Regions from separate parts of the Terrihabitans rhizophilus genome, predicted to be linked through region 2. Evidence: predicted binding sites of a transcription regulator. Region 2 holds the regulator's gene; each other region holds the start of a gene.
What was found. Region 2 encodes LexA, which represses DNA repair genes until DNA is damaged. Its sites were predicted from a motif close to TGTTCNNNNTGTGTTCNG; they were not measured.

Region 1 (7,105 bases), 250 kb from region 2:
TCGCGCTCGATGTCCCTGGAGATGTGCACCGCGCGCTTCTTGTCCTTCATCGTCGGCAGCACCTTGACCAGCTTCTCCCGGAAGAGGTCTCCCGCCGCGAGCAGGAAGAGCAGCAGGACCAGCGTCAGGCCGAGTTTGGTGGCGATGGCCGGCATGCCCGTGGCCGCCCGGTTGAGGATGCCGGGCTGCTTCATCACCACTTGCTGCACGTCGGGATCGTCCTTGCCGCCGAGCTCGCTGACCTGCTCGTTGACCTGCGCTACGAAACCGAAGGAGCTGCGGAGAACAGACAGCTTCTCCTCGATCTGCTGACCGATGCGCGGGGCGTTGTCGATCCAGCCGCTGATCGGCCCGCTAAGTGAATAGCCGCCGACGCCGATGAGTGTGAGCAGTGCAACCACGATCACCGTCGCGGTGATGCCGGGCATGATGCCGAACCGCTGAAGGAACCGGACGATCGGGCTCAGCAGAACCGCGATGAAGAAGGCCAGCGCGATCGGAACGAGCACGTCTTGCGCAAAGTAGAGGGCGCCCGTCAGCAGGATGAGAAAGATGCCGATGATCGACGTGCGCACCAGCCCCTGCATGGATACGATCAGCGGAGCGGCGCGGTCGGCGGAGCCGGTGGCACTTTCATCGGCTTCGTTCTTTTGCATCTTCGTCCCAGCTGGAGTGTACCCTTCAGGGCAACGTGTCGGGGGTCATGGTGTTCCCGTGGTTGATCCGGGGGATCGCGCCGGGCACAAGGATGGATAACACCCTCTCCTCGGGACCGCTCCATCGCCATGGCCGATCATCTGAAATCCGGAAGCACCTCCGGGCCGAACACCCGCCTGGTCAGCGCCGGGCGACGCCCTGCCGACCAATTCGGCTTCGTGAACACGCCGGTCTACCACGGCTCCACGGTGCTCTATTCGAGCGCCGACGACCTCTACGCGAACCGAAACAGGTACTCGTATGGCCGCCGCCATTCGCCCACCATCGACGCGCTCTGCGACGCGCTGACGGAGCTGGAAGGTGCGGCCGGCACGGTATTGGCTCCATCGGGGCTTGCTGCGGTAACGACGGCGATCCTGGCTGCCGTTTCCGCCGGCGACCACATGCTGGTGGCCGATAGCGTCTACCACCCCATGCGCCATTTCTGCGACGGCGTGCTGAAGCGCTTCGGCGTGGAGGTCTCCTATTACGATCCGCTGATCGGGGCCGGCATCGCGGAGCTGATGCAGCCGAACACAAAGGCCGTGTTCACCGAAAGCCCGGGCTCTCAGACCTTCGAAGTTCAGGACATACCGGCCATAGCCGGGGCGGCGCACGCCAGAGGCGCCCTCGTGCTCATGGACAACACATGGGCCACGCCGCTTCTGTTCGATGCGCTTGGCCATGGCGTCGATCTGTCGATACAGGCCGGCACCAAATATGTGTCCGGCCATGCCGACGTGCTGATCGGCTCGGTGTCGGCCAATGCGGCGGCCTGGCCGCGCCTGCGCGACACGCATGGCGATCTGGGGCTCACGGTTGGACCGGACGACATCTATCTTGCGACGCGCGGACTGCGCACGATGGGCCTCCGGCTAGAGCGGCACCACGCCTCCGGACTCGCCATCGCCCGCTGGCTTCTCGAAAGGCCCGAGGTACGGCGCGTCATGCATCCGGGGCTTGAGGAAGATCCCGGCCATGCAATCTGGAAGCGGGATTTCCGTGGCGCTTGCGGGCTGTTCGGCATCGAACTCGAACCAGTGGAGAACGCGCGTGTCCGCCGCTTCCTTGATGCTCTCGCCTTGTTCGGGATGGGCTACTCATGGGGCGGCTATGAAAGCCTGATCGTTCCGTTCGATATCTCGAAGAGCAGGTCCCTGCCCTCGGTCTTCGAAGGTCCGACCTTGCGCATCCACATTGGGCTGGAAGACGTCGCGGACCTCACCGCAGATCTGGACCGGGCGCTTGCCGAACTTAGGACATAAAAAAAGCCGGCCATCCTCGGATGGCCGGCTTTTCTGTGAGTCCGCTCGAAACTTAGCGAACGGGCTTCTTGATCTCGTCCTGGTTCTCGTTGGTCGGCGTCGCGCCGGTACGCTGGGACTCGGAGTTCTCGATCTGGCTCGGAGCAGTCGGCTTGGCAGCGGTCGCGTCGCGGCCCATCTGGCTCTCCTTGGCACCCTCGATCTGCGAAGCCTCGCGGCCCATATCGGAATTGATCGTGGAAGACGGGGACGTCTGCGCAAGAGCCGGAGCAGCCGCAAACATCATCAGAGCAGGAACAAGCAGGATCTTCTTCATCACATTCTCCTTCGAAGTGGCGCCGCAATTGAACGCCTGATTTGCGAGAACAACCGTCTATGTGACAAAGAGTTCCAGAATCTCCGCCAAGTCGATCTGCTCCTTTTATAGGCAAACGGTGGGCTAACCGCTGAGCAAGAGACTAGAACGGAATTTCATCATCGATGATATCGCCCATGCGGCCGCCGCTGCTTCCGCCGCCGCCACCATAACCTCCACGGCTTTCACCGCCACCACCGCCGGAAGGCCGTCCGCCGCTTCCGCCCCCGTAGCCGCCACCGCCACCTGAACGGCCGAAGTCACCCCCACCGCCATATTCATCCTCGCCGGAGCCGCCGCCCGCACCGCGGCCGTCGAGCATGGTGAGGACGGAATTGAAGCCCTGCAGGACCACCTCGGTCGAATACTTCTCGACGCCTTGCTGATCGGTCCATTTGCGGGTCTGGAGCGCACCCTCGATGTAGAGCTTTGAGCCCTTCTTCACATATTGCTCGACCACCTTCACCAGCGGTTCGCTGAAGATGACCACGCGGTGCCACTCGGTCTTCTCCTTGCGCTCACCGGAATTTCGGTCACGCCAGCTCTCGGTCGTCGCGAGGCGCAGATTAGCGATACCCTTGCCGTCCTGCGTGCGGCGGATTTCCGGATCGGCGCCGAGATTGCCGATCAGAATGACCTTGTTGACACTGCCGGCCATGACCATCTCCTGTCCGTAAATGTTGGGCACCCTATTGCCCGGACGCTTCCTCGACAACAGGCGCATGACCGGGAGCGGGCGGTTATCCCCTCCGCCGAAACGCCTCGACGGCGAAGTGGCGGCGCATCTTCGTTCTTGCTATGTTCTTAGATGCGGCGACTCGCGGGCGCAAGACTTCTATGGTGTATTGCTACTACTCCCACTCTCCACGGAAACGGCCGGCGCAAGCCCGGCCTCGGGCTGTTTGATGACCGGCAAGACGATCTCCATTCGCGGAGCACGCGAGCACAATCTCAAGAACGTCGATCTCGACATCCCCCGCGACAAGCTGGTGGTGATGACGGGCCTGTCCGGCTCCGGCAAGTCGTCGCTCGCCTTCGACACCATCTATGCCGAGGGCCAGCGGCGATACGTCGAAAGCCTGTCGGCCTATGCCCGCCAATTCCTGGAGATGATGCAGAAGCCCGATGTGGACAGCATCGAGGGGCTCTCGCCGGCCATATCCATCGAGCAGAAGACGACGTCGAAGAACCCACGCTCGACGGTGGGCACCGTCACCGAGATCTACGACTATATGCGCCTGCTGTGGGCGCGCGTAGGTATTCCCTATTCGCCTGCGACCGGCCTCCCCATCGAGAGCCAGACCGTCAGCCAGATGGTGGACCGCGTGATGGCCTTGCCGGAAGGCACGCGCCTGTTCCTGCTGGCGCCGGTGGTGCGTGGCCGCAAGGGCGAGTACCGCAAGGAGATCGCCGAATTCCAGAAGAAGGGCTTCCAGCGGCTCAAGGTGGACGGCGAGTTCTACCCGATCGACGAAGCGCCGGTGCTCGACAAGAAGCTGAAGCACGACATCGACGTGGTGGTGGACCGCATCGTGGTGCGTCCGGACATCGCGGCGCGCCTGGCGGACAGCTTCGAGACGGCTCTCGGGCTGGCGGATGGCATTGCCTTCATCGAATATGCCGGCGAGAAGGATGACAAGGGTGCGGGCAAGCGCATCACCTTCTCGCAGAAGTTCGCCTGCCCCGTCTCCGGCTTCACCATCGCCGAGATCGAGCCGCGGCTGTTCTCCTTCAACAATCCGTTCGGCGCCTGCCCCGTTTGCGGCGGCATCGGCCACGAAATGCGCATCGACGCCGCGCGCATCGTGCCGGACGAGACGCGCACGCTGAAGGGCGGCGCCATCGCGCCGTGGGCCAAAAGCACCTCGCCATTTTACGGACAGACGCTAACCTCGCTCGCCAAGCATTACGGCTTCAAGCTGACCACGCCGTGGAAGGAACTGCCGGAGAAAGCGCAGGAAGTGATCCTGCGCGGTTCGGGCAATGAGAAGATCGGGTTCGTGTATGACGACGGGCTGCGCGCCTACGAGACGCGCAAGACCTTCGAGGGCGTCATCACCAATCTCGAGCGCCGCTGGAAGGAAACCGACAGCGACTGGGCGCGCGAGGAGATCGGCAAATATATGGGCGAGACGCCCTGTGCGGCCTGCGGCGGTGCGCGCCTGAAGCCGGAAGCCTTGGCGGTGAAGATCGGGATGCGGACGATCTCGCAGATCACGGAACTGTCGGTCACGGCGGCCAGTGACTGGTTCATCGCCCTGCCCGAGCAGCTGACTCCCAAGCAGAACGAGATCGCCGGACGCATCCTCAAGGAAATCCGCGACCGCCTGCGCTTCCTGGTCGATGTCGGCCTCACCTATCTCACGCTAGGCCGCGCCTCTGGCACTCTCTCCGGCGGCGAAAGCCAGCGCATTCGGCTGGCCTCGCAGATCGGCTCCGGCCTTACCGGCGTTCTCTATGTGCTGGACGAGCCGTCGATCGGCCTGCACCAGCGCGACAATGAGCGCCTGCTGGAAACGCTGAAGCGGCTGCGCGACCTCGGCAACACCGTCGTGGTGGTCGAGCACGACGAGGACGCCATCCGCATCGCGGACTTCGTGGTCGATGTCGGGCCCGGCGCCGGCATTCATGGCGGCCAGATCATCGCCCAGGGCACGCCAGAAGACGTGATGGCGCACCCGGACAGCCTGACGGGCAAGTACCTGACAGGCGAGATGTCGGTGCCCATCCCCAAGACGCGACGCAAGTTCGACAAGAAGCGCACCCTGAAGGTCACCAATGCGCGCGAGAACAACCTCAAGAACGTGACGGCGGAGATTCCGCTCGGCACCTTCTGCTGCATCACCGGCGTGTCGGGCGGCGGCAAGTCGAGCCTGCTGATCGACACCGTGTTCAAGGCGGTGGCGCGCCGCCTGAACGGGGCGAACGACCATCCAGGCGCGCATGACGAGTTGTTCGGGCTGGAGCACCTCGACAAGGTGATCGACATCGACCAGTCGCCGATCGGCCGTACGCCGCGCTCCAACCCCGCGACCTATACCGGGGCGTTCACCCCCATCCGGGACTGGTTCGCGGCCTTGCCGGAGGCAAAGACACGCGGCTACCAGCCGGGCCGCTTCTCCTTCAACGTCAAGGGCGGACGCTGTGAGGCCTGCCAGGGCGACGGCGTCATAAAGATCGAGATGCACTTCCTGCCGGACGTCTACGTCACCTGCGACGTCTGCAAGGGTCGGCGCTACGACCGCGAGACGCTGGAAGTCCTCTATCGTGGCAAGAGCATAGCGGATGTTCTTGACATGACCGTTGAGGAAGCAGCCGAGCTTTTCAAGGCGGTGCCGTCCATCCGCGACAAGATGCAGACTTTGGCCCGCGTCGGGCTTGGCTACGTCAAAGTCGGCCAGCAAGCGACCACGCTTTCTGGCGGCGAGGCCCAGCGCGTGAAGCTGTCCAAGGAGTTGTCGCGCCGCGCCACGGGCCGCACGCTTTACATCCTCGACGAGCCCACAACCGGCCTGCACTTCCACGACGTCGCAAAGCTGCTGGAAGTGCTGCATGAACTGGTGGACCAGGGGAACAGCGTCGTCGTGATCGAGCACAATCTCGAAGTCATCAAGACCGCCGACTGGATCATCGATATCGGCCCCGAAGGCGGCAATGGCGGCGGTGAGATCGTGGCAGCGGGCACGCCGGAACAGGTGGCCAAGGTGGAGCGCAGCCATACCGGCCGCTTCCTGAAGGGCGTGCTGGCTGCGCGGCAACGGCCGAAGGCAGAGGCTGCGGAGTAAATCCGGCGCTCGTCGCGGTGATCGGTCGAAGCATATGGCGCTGTCCGCTGCTCGAACAATCTCCCGCGACGATGCGGTCCCAGCCTCAAATCCGCCGACCCACCAACTTCGTGGAGTTTCAGCACGGTCTAACGGCTACTGGACGAACACGGCCGGATCGTAGTATTTCCGTCGCACAATCAGGGGAACTGCTGAGCCTTGACTTCAGGATTGCTGGCATGTGGCTGAACAGGACGGACTGGCGTGGCGCCGTTGCAGGCGCGACGCTGCCGCTCATCGTGGCGGCTCTTGCCTATGGATTGATGTTCGCGACGGGCATCGGCCACGACAGTCCCGCCTTCGCCAAACTGCCGTTCGATCCAAGTGGCCGCATCTCCGTCGTGATCTGGGTCGTGCTGTTCTCGTTCTACGGGATCACGCGGTGGTTCGCGTGGCGCCACGGCGATAGCGGCAGGCGCGCGGCCCATCTTGTCGAAGCACTGATGGCCTGGGCCCTGCTCTACACCTTGATCGCAGGTGCTCTGTCACCATTCTGGCTCGATGTGGTGAACATCGGATCCCTGTTGTTCGGCATCTTCGTCGCCTCGCAACTGGTCCGTATTTCGCGCTTCATCGCGGCATGGCTGGTGCCGACTTTCCTGTGGAAGGTGCTGGCGGTCGGTCTAGGACTTGCTCCGATGCTTGGCCTTGTCTGGCGCTGAACGACCGGTTGAAAGAGGCCCCGCCCCTGAAGGCCGCCATCATCGGCGCCGGTCCTGCGGGCCTGATGGCGGCAGAGGTGCTTGGAGGGTCTGGCGTACAGGTCACCGTGTTCGAGCGGATGCCCAGCCCGGCGCGCAAGTTCCTGATGGCCGGGCGTGGCGGGCTCAACCTGACGCATTCGGAAGTGTTGGAGACCTTTCTCGACCGCTACGGTGAGGCAGGAAGGGCTCTTGAGGCGGCCGTGCGGAGCTTCCCTCCATCTGCCTTGCGAGATTGGGCGGAAGCGCTCGGCGAGAGCACCT
Region 2 (7,105 bases):
TGGGACGACGAGCCCGTGTTCCAGTTCTCGCGCGCGGACCGCCATCGGGCCGTGGTGGACCAGTTGCTGGCGCAGGGCGCGGCGTACCGGGCCTACGACACCGTCGAGGAACTCGACGCCATGCGGGCGAGCGCGCTGGCGGCCGGCAAGCCGCCCCGCTACGACGGCGGCTGGCGCGACCGCGACCCGGCAACGGCTCCGGAAGGCGTGAAGCCGGTCATCCGCCTGCGGGTGAACAATGAAGGTGAGACGCTGGTCGATGACGCGGTGCAGGGCGCCGTGACCTTCCCGAACGCCGATCTGGACGATCTCGTCCTGCTGCGCTCCGACGGCACGCCGACCTATATGCTCGCGGTCGTGGTGGACGATCACGACATGGGCATTACCGATGTGGTGCGCGGGGTCGATCACCTCACCAATGCCGCGCGCCAGATCCAGATTTACCGGGCGCTCGGCTGGGACGTGCCGCGCATGGCGCACATCCCCCTGATCCACGGGCCGGACGGGGCCAAGCTGTCCAAGCGCCATGGTGCGCTCGGCATCGAGGCCTATCGCGAGATGGGCTATCTGCCGGTCGCGGTGCGCAATTACCTCGTCCGCCTCGGCTGGAGCCATGGCGACCAGGAGATATTCTCGACGCAGGAGATGGTGGAGGCTTTCAGCCTCTCGGATGTGGGCCGCTCGGCAGCACGATTCGATTTTGGCCGGCTGGAGAACCTCAACGGCCACTACATGCGCGCCACGCCCGACGAGGAACTGGTGCAGATCTTTGCCGACGCCTTGCCCTATCTTCCGGGCGGGCCCGAAGCCAAGGCTAAGCTCGATGCCGGTCTTTGGGACGCGTTCCGGGTGATGCTCCCGGCCATGAAGGAGCGTTCCAAGACGCTGATCGAGCTCATGGACAATGCCAGCTTCCTGCTGGTCGACCGTCCGCTGGCGCTCGACGCGAAGGCCGAGCAGGCGCTGGCGGCGGATGGCACACGCGAACGTGTGGCGAAGCTGGCCGGCCGTCTCGCCGCGCTGCCGAACTGGGAGGCCGAGGCCGCCGAAGCCGAGGTGCGGGCGTTCGCCGAGGAGCAGGGGATCAAACTGGGGCAGGCGGCGCAGCCCTTGCGTGCGGCGCTCACGGGCAAGATGGTGTCTCCACCGATCTTCGAGGTGCTGGCGGTGCTCGGCCGAGACGAAAGCCTCGCCCGCCTGGCCGATCAAGCCGGCTGAACGAAATCGTGCTGTCACACCCTTCTCTTGTGGCCGGGGGTAAATTCGCTTAGCTGAAATCACGGCCTTTCCGTGGCAACGGGAATGCTATCTGTCTGGAGAAAGGGTGCGCGTATGAGCGACAAGACAGCTTCGCTGACCGTCGGCGGCAAGACGATCGAACTTCCCATACTGGAAGGTTCGACCGGACCTGACGTCATCGACATCTCCAAGCTGTATGCGCAGACCGGGATGTTCACCTACGATCCCGGCTTTACCTCCACCGCGAGCTGCGCCTCGACCATCACCTTCATCGATGGCGACGAGGGCATTCTGCGCTACCGGGGCTATCCCATCGACCAGCTGGCCGAGGGCGGCGACTTCCTCGAGACCTGCTTCCTGCTGCTGTACGGCGAACTGCCGAGCGCGAAGGAGCGCGAGAGCTTCGAGCGCCGCGTGACGCGCCACACCATGGTGCACGAGCAGATGACCCGCTTCTTCACGGGCTTCCGCCGCGACGCGCACCCCATGGCCGTGATGGTGGCCAGCGTTGGCGCCATGGCCGCCTTCTACCCCGACTCGACCGATGTGGCGGACCCGAACGCACGCGAGATCGCGTCCATCCGCATGATCGCAAAGCTGCCGACGCTTGCGGCGATGGCCTACAAGTACTCGGTGGGCCAGCCGTTCGTGTATCCGCGAAACGACCTCGATTACGCGTCCAACTTCCTGCAGATGTGCTTCGCCGTGCCCTGCGAGGAGTACAAGGTGAACCCGGTGATGGCACGCGCCATGGACCGCATCTTCACCCTGCACGCCGACCACGAGCAGAACGCATCCACTTCCACCGTTCGCCTCGCGGGCTCGTCGGGCGCAAACCCGTTCGCCTGCATCGCGGCCGGTGTTGCCTGCCTGTGGGGCCCCGCCCATGGCGGCGCGAACGAGGCGGCGCTGAAGATGCTGGAAGAGATCGGTACGCCGGACCGCATTCCGGAGTTCGTGGAAAAGGCCAAGGACAAGAACGATCCATTCCGCCTGATGGGCTTCGGGCACCGCGTCTACAAGAACTACGATCCGCGCGCCAAGATCATGCAGCAGACCGCGCATGAGGTTCTGGACGAGCTCGGCATCAAGGACGATCCGCTGCTCGACGTGGCGGTGGAGCTTGAGAAGGTTGCCTTGCAGGACGAGTACTTCGTCGAGCGCAAGCTGTACCCGAACATCGATTTCTATTCCGGCATCACGCTGCGCGCGATGGGCTTCCCGACCTCGATGTTCACCGTGCTGTTTTCGGTGGCACGCACCGTCGGCTGGATCGCACAGTGGAAGGAAATGCTGGAAGACCCGGCGCAGCGCATTGGACGTCCGCGCCAGCTCTACAATGGAGCCGTCGAGCGCAGCTTCGTTCCGGCCAAGGATCGCGGCTGACGGCAATCCGTGCGGCCCGGCATCCACGCCCGGCCGCATCGACTGTTCGCAGCTTCAAGCACGAAAACGGGGAGGTCCGGACAGGACCTCCCCGCATCATTTTCAGCCGTGCTCCGCTGGGCCGAACGCCTCAGTAGCGGCGGATCAGCCCCACCAGCTTGCCCTGCACGCGCACCCGGTCGGGTCCGAAAATGCGGGTTTCGTAGGCTGGGTTGGCGGCTTCGAGAGCGATGGACGCCCCGCGCTTGCGGAGCCTCTTCAGCGTGGCTTCTTCGTCATCCACCAGCGCGACCACGATGTCGCCGGTTGCGGCCGTGTCGGCCTTGCGGATGACGACCACGTCGCCCTCAAGGATGCCGGCCTCGATCATCGAGTCGCCGCGCACCTCGAGCGCAAAGTGCTCGCCGCCCGTCAGCATTTCCGGTGGAACTGCGATGGTGTGGCTGCGGGTCTGGATGGCTTCGATGGGCACGCCGGCCGCGATCCGGCCCATGACGGGCACGAACGCCGAATGGCCGCGCTCCTCGTCATCATCGGCCGCACGCGGGCGCGCCTTGCCGAGATTGCCTTCGATGACGCTTGGCTGGAACTTCCCGGTCGGCCGCATGGGCGGGGCCACCGTCTCGGGCAGCTTCAGCACTTCCAGCGCGCGAGCCCGGTTCGGGAGACGGCGGATGAAGCCACGTTCCTCAAGCGCAGTGATGAGGCGATGGATGCCCGACTTGGAACGGAGGTTAAGTGCCTCCTTCATCTCGTCAAACGAGGGCGGGACACCCGATTCCTTCAGGCGCTCATGAATGTAGCGCAGAAGCTCGTGCTGCTTTCGCGTGAGCATGGGCACCTCGGCGGATGAATCAAAACAAATCAGGAACAAAAAGGTAGCTGTTCCTTATGTGTTCCGCAACGGTTAACATCCGGTTGCTTTCCCGCAAACTGGAACGATACGGCTAGGTTCTCGACCTTTCAGGGGCGTGCTCGCATCCTGAAGGGGCCGAACGGGGAGGATGCGATGCGGCAAGACGGATCGGGGTTTCTGTCGCGGATAAAGGCTCTGCCATTCGCGCAGGCCGATCTCCAGCGCGCGGTGACGCGCTTTCCCGTAGCGGTAGCCGCATCCGTCATCGTCACCGCCATGGCGATCGCCGAAATCCATGACCGTCTCGATCACACCATGGCGGAGATGGTCGGCATCGGCTGCCTTGTCGCCTTTGCCGCGTCGGTGGCGGCAGGCGTGATGTCGGAAGCTCACGGCCTTGGACGTGGGCGTGCGCTTCTACAACTTCTTGCCGCGACGACGGGCGCGATCTCGGCCGTGTTCCACGAGTCGCACTGGTTCAGTCCAGAGGCCGCCGGAGTGGCCGCGATCGCGCTCGCGGCGACGGGTTCGCTGTCGCTTCTGCGCGACGAGGAACGGCGGAGCTGGGTCTTCAACCTCTCGGCCCTGTCCGGCCTCGCCTTCGCCGGGCTGAGCACGCTCGTGATCATGATCGGGCTGGCGGCGATCCTCTACAGCATCCGGTACCTGTTCGGCATCACGGTGACGGACACCGTGATGCAATATGTGTGGGCGCTTGGCTTCGCCCTCGTTCTGCCGCTCCTGTGGCTTTCGCTGCTGGGGAACAGGCAGTCTCCGGAAGCGCCGGACGGGCTCATTCGAAGAGCCGTGGCGGCGCTGGGCATCATCCTCGCCGTTCTGGCCGCGATCTATGCGGTGGTGCTGCACCTTTACGCAGCCAAGATCGCGCTCACCATGGATGTGCCGCGCAACCAGGTTGGCTGGATCGTCTCGGCCTTTCTGTTCATTGGCAATCTTGGCCTGCTGGCGAGCTACCGGCCCGATGGAGATGTCGCCCCGGCGGTTCGCTGGATCCGGCGGCTGTGGTTCCCGATGACCGCCGTACCCGTGGCCTTGCTGGCGCTGGCGACGTGGCAGCGCATCGGGGCCTATGGGGTGACGCCGGAGCGGCATGTGCTGGCCCTGATCACGGCGGCGGCCGTGATGCTGCTTGCGTGCTTCGTTGTGCTCCGCGAGCGCTTCGACATTCGCCTTGTTCCCGGCGTCGTGCTGCTGCTTGCCGTTGCGACCATGGTGGGTCCGTTGACCTTCAAGAAGACCACCATCCGAAGTCAGTCGGCCCGCCTCGATGTGCTTCTGGACCGGTGGGCGCAGCGGAGCGGCGGCGCGGTGACCGGCGTGAGGGACGATGCGCCGGAGGCGGCACGGCAGGACATTGCGAGTGCCGCAGGCGTGCTTCTCGGGCTCGGCGCGCTGGATACTGTCCGCCAGTCGACCGGACGGGTGTTCGCCAACGCGGATGAAGCCCGCGCCCTGCTGCGGACCCTCTGGCTGATGCCGGCCGCAACGGTGCATGCATCGCCAAAAGCTTCAGCAGGTGGCACCCGGACCCCGTTCGGGCTTGCTCTTGGGCCGTTCAGTCTCGGCAAGGAGAGCGTTCAGCCGGAGCCGTTCGAAGGTTGGCTGAGCCTGCAGGACAGCCGCGTGACGCTCGCCTCCACGCCGCCGCTGGTCTTCGATCTCAAGTGGCTGGCCGACGGTGTGCGCGATGGATCTTTCGTGGATGTGCCAATCAGCGTCACGTCCGTCGACGGCGCATCCGCCTTGATCCTGAACCACATCACGGCCGAGGGCCGGGAGGCGCTGGAGATCACGTCGGTGGCCGGCGTTCTCCTGCTCGGAGACGGTGTTACTCCGCCGCCTGCGCTGTCCCGCCCATCCACTCCGCCAAGGCCGCCTTCGCCCGCCCGCTGATCGCGCGCTTCTTCGCCGCCGACTTGGCCGGGCCACGGACGCGCTCTCCATCGGGGCCTTTCAGCGGACCGTCGTAGGGCGGGAACAGGCCGAAGTTCACGTTCATGGGCTGGAAGCTGCGCTTGGTGTTCTCGTCGCCATCCACCTCGATGTGGCCGCCGGTGATGTGGCCGAGCAGGGCGCCCAATGCGGTGAGTTCCGGCGGCACGGCGGGTGCTTGCCCCAGGCGCTCCGCTGCGGCGAAGCGGCCGGCGAGGAGGCCGATGCTGGCGCTCTCGACATAACCCTCGCAGCCGGTGATCTGGCCAGCGAAGCGCAGGCGCGGCTGCGCCTTCAGCCGAAGGGTGCGGTCCAGCACGCGCGGCGAGTCGAGATAGGTGTTGCGGTGCAGGCCGCCGAGGCGCGCGAACTCGGCCTTTTCGAGGCCGGGGATCATGCGGAAGGTTTCGGCCTGCACGCCGTGGCGCAGCTTGGTCTGGAAGCCCACCATGTTGAACAGGGTGCCGAGCGCATTGTCCTGCCGCAACTGCACGACGGCGTAGGACTTCACGGTCGGATCCCGCGGATTGGTGAGGCCCATGGGCTTCATCGGGCCGTGGCGCAGGGTCTCAGGTCCGCGCTCCGCCATGACCTCGATGGGCAGGCAGCCGTCGAAATAGGGGGTCGAGGCTTCCCAGTCCTTGAAGTCGATCTTCTCGCCCGCGACCAGCGCCCGCACGAAGGCTTCGTACTGCTCGCGGTCCATGGGGCAGTTGATGTAGTCCGCGCCCGTTCCGCCCGGTCCGGCCTTGTCGTAGCGCGACTGGAACCAGCAGACATCCATGTCGATGCTGTCGAAGTGGACGATGGGGGCGATGGCGTCGAAGAAGGCTAGCGCATCGCGTCCGGTGAGTTCCCGCACAGCTTCGGCCAGAGCGGGCGAGGTGAGGGGCCCCGTGGCGACGATGACGTTGTCCCAGTCCTCGGGTGGGAGGCCAGACACCTCCTCGCGCTCGATCATGATGAGGGGATGCGCTTCGAGCGCCGCCGTGACTGCCGCCGAGAAGGCGTCGCGGTCCACCGCGAGCGCGCCGCCGGCCGGCACCTGATGGGCGTCGGCCTCGCGCATGATCAGCGAGCCGAGCTGGCGCATCTCATAGTGCAGCAGGCCAACGGCGTTTCCCTCGCTGTCGTCCGAGCGGAAGGAGTTGGAGCAGACCAGCTCGGCCAGCCCGTCCGTCTTGTGCGCGTCGGTGCCTCGCACGGGGCGCATCTCGTGCAGCACAACCGGCACTCCGGCATTCGCCACCTGCCACGCCGCTTCGGAACCGGCGAGCCCGCCGCCAATGATGTGAACCTGTTTCATGGCGCGGAAGCTATGCGACAGAACCGTCACGTTCAATCGCTAGGCTCGATCCTTCGGAGAGGATGGACGCTTCCATGACAGACCCGCAGCCGGCCCATTCCTACGCCCAGCAGTCGCACGGTCCGGCACGTCTCTATCACGCCACGCTCAACACCTTGCGCGGACTGCGCTTTGCGGCGCGCACCGAGGCTGCGCTGCGTGAGGAACTGATGGCGCTGGTGGTGGCCATTCCGCTCGGCTTTTTCATCGCGCCCGACATCGCCTGGTATGTGGCGATGATCGGAGCCTTGCTGGTGGTCCTTGCCGTGGAACTGCTGAACACGGCGGTCGAGAAGCTGGCGGACCATGTGACGCCGGACTTCCAC
Region 3 (7,105 bases), on a different contig from region 2:
GCACGCGCATAAACCTCCGCTTCGCCGCGGCGTGATCCGTGCCGCACCTCGTCACGATCCTGCTCCCTTTGCAGTTCAAGCATGGCGGTGAGGTGCCATCCGAGCGATTCGATGCGGTGAAGCATCACCTGACGGAACGGCACGGCGGCCTCACGGCCCATACGCGGGCACCCGCGGAGGGCCGCTGGACCGGCGGCAATGACGGCGTGGCGCAGGATGACATCGTGGTGTTCGAGGTGATGGTCGGCGATCTGGACCGCGACTGGTGGCGTGCCTACCGGCGGGGCCTGGAGCGGGATTTCGAACAGGACGAGATCGTCATCCGCGTGCACGAGGTTGAGGTGCTCTGACCCCGGTCGGGGCCAAAGATGGGAAGTTGACCTATGAAGCGGCAGGTTCTGGCAGGTTTTGGTCTGGCCCTCGCGATGACATGGACCGTTCCGGTCCGCGCACAGGACGCGTCCTGCCAGGGCGGCCGCAGCTTCGAGACATGGCTGTCGGAATTCAAGCGTGATGCGGCGGCACAGGGCATCTCCAGCCGCGCCATCGCCTCGGCGCTCGATGGCGTCACCTTCGATCAGGCCACCGTCGGCAAGGATCGCGGCGGGCAGGCCGTCTTCACGCAAAGCTTCGTCCAGTTCGCCGGGCGCATGGCCAACGCCAACCGCATCGCCAACGGCGAGGCGAAGATCCGCGCGAACGCCGCCACCTTCCGCCGCATCGAGCAGGAGTTCGGCGTTCCTGCCGGCGTGCTGACCGCCTTCTGGGGTCTGGAAACGGATTTCGGCGGCTTCCTCGGCAACGGTAATACCATCCGCTCGGTCGCGACCCTCGCCTATGACTGCAAGCGGGCGGACATGTTCCGCGACCAGCTGATGGCCATCCTCAAGATCGTGGGTCGCGGCGACCTCACGCCCGACCAGATGCGCGGTCCCTGGGCCGGCGAACTCGGGCAGTTCCAGTTCCTGCCCACGCATTACGTGGATTTCGGCCTCGACTATGACGGCGATGGCCGCGTGAACCTCATCAAGTCCGACGCCGACGCGCTCGGCTCCGCGGCCAATTACATCAAGCATCTAGGCTGGCAGGCCGGCCAGCCCTGGCTGGTGGAGGTGAAGATCTCGCCCGACGTGCCGCTGGATCAGGCCGATCTCACAGTGGAACACACCGCCGAGCAGTGGACCGGCTGGGGCGTGCGGCGCACGGACGGCAAGCCGATCTCCGGCCCGGCCTCGTCCCTGCACCTGCCGCAGGGCCGCCATGGCCCGGCCTTCCTGGCCTATCCCAACTTCAAGAACGTTTACCTGACGTGGAACCACTCGCTCATCTACTCGACGACCGCCGCCTATATGGCGACGAGGCTGGAGGGCGCGCGCCCCATGTCTACGGGCGATGGCACGCCGGATCTCGACGCCAATGGCGTGAAGGATCTTCAGCGCCTGCTTGCCGCCAAGGGCCACGATGTCGGCAAGATCGACGGCATCGTGGGTGCCGGCAGCCGCGCGGCCATCAAGAAGGAGCAGGTCCGTCTCGGCCAACCGGCGGACAGCTATCCCAGCACGGAACTGCTGCAGGCCCTGCGCGCAGGGCAGTAGTGTCTATTCCGGCGGGTAGGCGTGCGCCTGCCCCCGGAAATCCTCGACTTCGCCGCCGTTCACATAATTCGGACCCACCGGCGATTTGCCGTGCCCGCCGGGGATGTCCAGCACATAGGTCGGCAGGCACAGGCCCGAGACGCGGCCGCGCAGCGCACGCATGATGGCCTGTCCTTCCGCGATGGTCAGGCGAAAACGGGCGGTGCCCGGCGCCAGATCCGGGTGGTGCAGGTAGTAAGGCCGCACCCGGCTCTCTACGAAGGCCCGCATCAGATCGGCCAGCACCGCGGGATCGTCGTTCACCCCGCGCAGCAGCACGGTCTGGCTCAGCAGGGGCAGACCCGCATCGGCCAGCCGGGCGCAGGCTCCACGCGCCGCGTCCGTCATCTCGCGCGGATGGTTGGCGTGCACGCCGATATACACAGTCTTGCTGGACGCGCTCAGCGCTCGCACCATCGCCTCATCCACCGCCTCCGGCGTCACCACCGGCACGCGGGTGTGGACGCGCACGATCTTCACGTGATGAATGGCGTCCAGCGCCGCGAGAATGCTTGCGAGCCGGCGCGGCGCCAGCATCAAGGGATCGCCGCCTGTAAGGATCACCTCCCAGATCTCCGGGTGCGCGGCGATGTAGGCAAATGCGGAGTCGAGAGCCTCGGACGACAACGTGCCCAAGCCTTCCGGCCCGACCATTTCCCGGCGAAAGCAGAAGCGGCAGTAGACCGGGCAGACATGCAGCGGCTTCAGCAGCACGCGGTCGGGGTAGCGGTGGACGATCCCCTCGACAGGTGAGAAGGCCAGATCGCCGATGGGATCGGCTAGTTCTTCCGCCGTGGTGTGCAGTTCCTCCGGTGAAGGCACGTATTGCCGGGCAATCGGGTCGTTCGGATCGTTCCGATCGATCAGCTTCGCCAAAGCCGGCGGGATCGCGATGGCATAGCGGTCCGAGACGGCTTCAAGCACGAGGGCCTGGCTGGGGTCGATAAGTCCCGCGTCAGCCAGGTCGTCCGCCGAGCGGAGTGTTGCAGTGGCAGCCATCAGCCTTCCTCATTGCCGGGCGTGACCCGGCAATCCAGCGGGGCGTGTGCGGCTTTCTGGATGCCCGGGTCAAGCCCGGGCATGAGGACCTTCTGCAAGCGGCGTCCAGATCACCTGCTCGACGTGCTCGGCGCCCGTTGCCAGCATCACCAGCCGGTCGAATCCCAGCGCGCAGCCCGAAGCCTCTGGCATGATGTCGAGAGCGGCAAGGAAGTCCTCGTCCAGTGGATAGTCATGGCCGTAGACGCGGCGTTTCTCGGCCATCTCGGCTTCAAACCGCGCCCGCTGAACGACAGCGTCCGTCAGTTCACCGAAGCCGTTGGCCAATTCCACCCCGCAGGCATAAAGCTCGAAGCGTTCTGCTACCCGCTCATCATGCGGTGCGGGGCGGGCCAGCGCAGCCTCGGCCACGGGATATTCGTGGAGGATCGTCGGGCGGCCGATGCCGAGACGCGGTTCAATCCGCTCCACCAGGACGCGGCTGAACACGTCGGCCCACACATCGTCCCCGGCGACGCGGATGCCAGCGGCACGTGCCTGCGCGGCCAACGCGTTCCGGTCCGTCTCTGTTGCCGACACGGTGGCGAGAAGGTCGATTCCCGCGAAACGCTCGAACGCCTCGGCCAGCGTGATGCGCTCCGGCTCCGCGAAGGGATCGCATTCCCTCCCTCGAAAGAGGAAGCGATGACGCCCCACCGTCTCCGCGGCAAGGCGAAGGAGGTTCGCGCAATCCGCGAACAGCGACTCGTAAGTCTCGCCCGCGCGATACCATTCCAGCATGGTGAACTCGGGATGATGCAGCGCGCTGCGCTCCCCATTGCGGAACACGCGGGCAAAATCGAACAGCCTGGTCTCGCCGGCCGCCAGCAGTTTCTTCAGCGCAAATTCCGGAGAGGTGTGCAGAAAGAGCGGCTGCACGTGCGCTCCCGGCTGCTCGAAACGTGTCGCGAAGGCATGCAGGTGCGCCTCGTTCCCCGGCGAGGTCTGGAGCACGCCGGCTTCCGCCTCCACGAACCCATCAGCCTCGAACCAGCCCCTCAGCCGTGCCTTGATGCGCCCGCGCTGCAGCAGCAATGGCCGGCGGGCGGCATGATGGTCGGGCCGCCAGAATGGCGCGGCAGGGGCCATGAGGTCTTTCTCAGAGCGGCGAAGTGTGCGAGACGGGCGGTCAGAGACCCATACACCGTGGACTGTGATCTGCGGCCTATCAGAGGACAGATCGTGAAGGTTATCGCCAGCTCGCTTCGCAAAGGCAATGTCGTCGAGGCCGAGGACGGCCGCCTCTACGTCATCCTCACGGCGGAGAACATCCATCCCGGCAAGGGCACGCCCGTGACGCAGCTCGACATGCGCCGCATCTCCGACGGCGTGAAGGTGTCCGAGCGCTACCGCACGACCGAGCAGGTCGAGCGCGCCTTCGTCGAGGACATGGACCACACCTTCCTGTACTCGGACGGCGACGGCTTCCACTTCATGAACCCGGAGAGCTACGAGCAGATCGCCGTGCCGGCCGACGTGGTGGGCGACTACGCGCCGTACCTGCAGGAGGGCATGAAGGTTCAGCTGTCCATCTACAACGGCCTCGCGCTTAGCCTCGAACTGCCCCAGCGCATGACGCTGGAAGTGGTGGAGACCGAGCCGGCCATGAAGGGCCAGACGGCATCCTCCTCCTACAAGCCGGCCATCCTCTCCAACGGCGTGCGCACCAACGTGCCCCCGCATATCGGCGTCGGCACCCGCATCGTCATCCTCACCGAGGATGCGAGCTATGTGGAACGCGCAAAGGACTGATCGTCCCCCAGCCAACCGAATGCAGAAGCCGGGCGCGATGCCCGGCTTTTTTTGTTGCGTGCGGTGCGGCGCCGTGACCGAAAAACGGCCATTGAAGAACATAGAGGGAACTCTATACTCCCACCATCAGGTGCGAGATCGATGGACCTAAAGCGAAAATTGGAAATCCTGGCCGACGCCGCGAAATATGATGCATCCTGCGCGTCGAGCGGCACGGACAAGCGCAATTCCAAAGGCAATCCCGGCATCGGCTCCACGGAGGGCGCCGGCATCTGCCATTCCTACGCCCCCGATGGCCGGTGCATCTCGCTGCTGAAAATCCTGATGACGAACGCCTGTGCGTTCGACTGCCTGTACTGCGTGAACCGCGCCTCATCGAACGTGCCGCGCGCGCGCTTCATGGTGGACGAGGTCGTGACGCTGACGCTCGACTTCTACAAGCGCAACTACATCGAAGGCCTGTTCCTCTCGTCCGGCATCATCCGCTCGCCGGACTACACCATGGAGCAGCTGGTCGAAGTCGCCCGCAAGCTGCGCGAGGAGCACGGCTTCCGCGGCTACATCCACCTCAAGACCATACCCGACGCGGATGAACTGCTGCTGGCGCAGGCCGGGCGCTATGCGGACCGGCTGTCGATCAACATCGAGCTGCCGACAGAAGAGGGTGTGAAGCGGTTCGCGCCGGAAAAGGATGCGCGCGCCATCCGCCGTTCCATGGGGCGGATGCGGCTGAAGATCGACGAGGCCAAGGCCGAGCGGAAGGCGCCGCGCTTCGCACCGGCTGGCCAGTCCACGCAAATGATCATCGGCGCGGACGCCACGCCCGACAGCGAGATCCTTGCCACCAGCGCCAATCTCTATGGCTCGTTCGGGCTGCGCCGCGTCTACTTCTCGGCCTTCAGTCCTATCCCCGATGCCTCCTCGCTGCTGCCGCCGCAGGCGCCGCCTTTGGTGCGTGAGCACCGGCTCTATCAGGGCGACTGGCTGATGCGGTTCTACGGCTTCGACAACAAGGAAATCTTCGCCGGCACGGATGGCATGCTTGATCTCGGCATCGACCCCAAGCTGGCTTGGGCGCTGCGCAACCGCGAGCGGTTCCCGCTGGACGTGAACCTGGCCAACCGCGAGGAACTGCTGCGCGTCCCCGGATTCGGCGTGAAGACGGTGGACCGGCTCATCCGCGCGCGCCGCGTGCGGGCCATCCGGATGGAAGACCTCACCCAGCTTCGCCTGCCGTTGAAGACCGCGCTGCCCTTCATCACATTGCCCGAGCACCGGCCCACGAAGCTGCTCGACCGCGCCGATCTCCGCACCCTCGTGAAACCCGAACCGGTGCAATATTCGTTGTTCGGGAATGCCGCATAACGTCGTCCTCGCCGGTCCGGCAGATTTCGAAGGCTGGCGCGCCGCGGCCCGCCGCCTCTTCCTTGCGGATGTACCTCCGGAACAGGTGATCTGGACGCTTGAAGACACGCCGGATCTGTTCGGCGGAGCCAGCGATCTTCCCGCCGCCGGCGAGGGCGCCTTCAACGTGCCGCGCCGCTTCGTGGAACTGGCGAAGAGCGGCCTGCTGCACAGCGATCCCGAACGCTTCGCGCTGTTCTACCGCCTGCTCTGGCGGCTGCGGAACGAGCCGCAGTTGATGGAGGTGACGGTGGACCCGGATGTGGTCCGCGCCACGCTGCTCGCCAAGAATGTCGGCCGGGACATCCACAAGATGCACGCCTTCGTCCGCTTCCGTGAGGTCGCGACGGAGGAGGGTGCGCGCTTCGTCGCGTGGTTCGAGCCGGAGCACCACACCATTGAGGCGGGCGCGCCGTTCTTCACGCGCCGCTTCTCCAACATGGACTGGTCCATCCTCAGCCCCGAGGTTTCGGCGCATTATGACGGCGAACTCACCTTCGGCCCCGGTGCCGGGCGTCACGACGCTCCGGACGATGACGCACTGGAGGAGATGTGGCGCGGCTATTACGCAGCCATTTTCAATCCCGCGCGTTTGAAGGTCGGCGCGATGCGATCGGAGATGCCGCGCAAATACTGGAAGAACCTGCCCGAGGCGCAGCTCATCGCCCCCCTCGTGGCGGAAGCCCGCAGGAGGACCGACCACATGGTGGCCCATGCGCAGACGGAGCCGAAACCGAACCGCCAGCGCGAGATCGCGCCCGTCGCGATCATCCGGCCCGGCACCAACGATCCGCTCGATGCCCTGCGCGAGGCGGCGAAGGGATGCCGAAATTGCCCGCTCTGGGAGCCTGCCACGCAGACCGTGTTCGGCGAGGGACCGCCCGATGCGCCGCTCGTCTTCCTCGGGGAGCAGCCCGGCGACAAGGAGGACCTCGCGGGCCGTCCGTTCGTGGGGCCCGCAGGGCAGCTGTTCGACAAGGCCATGGCGGAAGCCGGGGTCGATCGCGGCAAGGCCTATGTCACCAATTCGGTGAAGCACTTCAAGTTCGAGCCACGCGGCAAGATCCGGCTCCACCAGAAGCCCGGCACGCTCGAGATTCGCGCCTGCAAGCCATGGCTGGAGCAGGAACTGGCCATCATCAAGCCCGGCCTCGTCATCGCCATGGGTGCGACGGCGGTGCAGTCGCTCTTCGGCAAGACCATGCCCATCGGCAAGAATCGCGGCCGCATCCTGGAAGCGCCGGGCGGGCAGGCGGCGCTCGTCACCGTGCACCCGT

Region 1: a site for LexA is predicted at 3,105-3,122, ahead of uvrA (excinuclease ABC subunit UvrA). Genes of this name have one in related genera too.
Region 3: a site for LexA is predicted at 4,519-4,536, ahead of SCD90_RS13055 (putative DNA modification/repair radical SAM protein). Genes of this name have one in related genera too.

What each region holds. Positions count from the first base shown of each region.
Region 1 covers NZ_JAXAFJ010000002.1:85,713-92,817, reverse strand. Annotated here, with positions in the region: gene SCD90_RS03985 (AI-2E family transporter) at 1-656, opposite strand, end outside; gene metC (cystathionine beta-lyase) at 786-1,961, shown strand; gene SCD90_RS03975 (hypothetical protein) at 2,014-2,277, opposite strand; gene ssb (single-stranded DNA-binding protein) at 2,420-2,974, opposite strand; gene uvrA (excinuclease ABC subunit UvrA) at 3,222-6,101, shown strand; gene SCD90_RS03960 (tryptophan-rich sensory protein) at 6,320-6,802, shown strand; gene SCD90_RS03955 (BaiN/RdsA family NAD(P)/FAD-dependent oxidoreductase) at 6,829-7,105, shown strand, end outside.
Region 2 covers NZ_JAXAFJ010000002.1:336,164-343,268, reverse strand. Annotated here, with positions in the region: gene gltX (glutamate--tRNA ligase) at 1-1,218, shown strand, start outside; gene gltA (citrate synthase) at 1,333-2,625, shown strand; gene lexA (transcriptional repressor LexA) at 2,756-3,460, opposite strand; gene SCD90_RS05195 (DUF4153 domain-containing protein) at 3,635-5,395, shown strand; gene trmFO (methylenetetrahydrofolate--tRNA-(uracil(54)-C(5))-methyltransferase (FADH(2)-oxidizing) TrmFO) at 5,331-6,740, opposite strand; gene SCD90_RS05185 (diacylglycerol kinase) at 6,815-7,105, shown strand, end outside.
Region 3 covers NZ_JAXAFJ010000008.1:98,522-105,626, forward strand. Annotated here, with positions in the region: gene SCD90_RS13025 (sensor histidine kinase) at 1-35, shown strand, start outside; gene SCD90_RS13030 (hypothetical protein) at 39-350, shown strand; gene SCD90_RS13035 (lytic murein transglycosylase) at 384-1,595, shown strand; gene SCD90_RS13040 (lysine-2,3-aminomutase-like protein) at 1,599-2,633, opposite strand; gene epmA (EF-P lysine aminoacylase EpmA) at 2,703-3,761, opposite strand; gene efp (elongation factor P) at 3,855-4,424, shown strand; gene SCD90_RS13055 (putative DNA modification/repair radical SAM protein) at 4,566-5,789, shown strand; gene SCD90_RS13060 (UdgX family uracil-DNA binding protein) at 5,779-7,105, shown strand, end outside.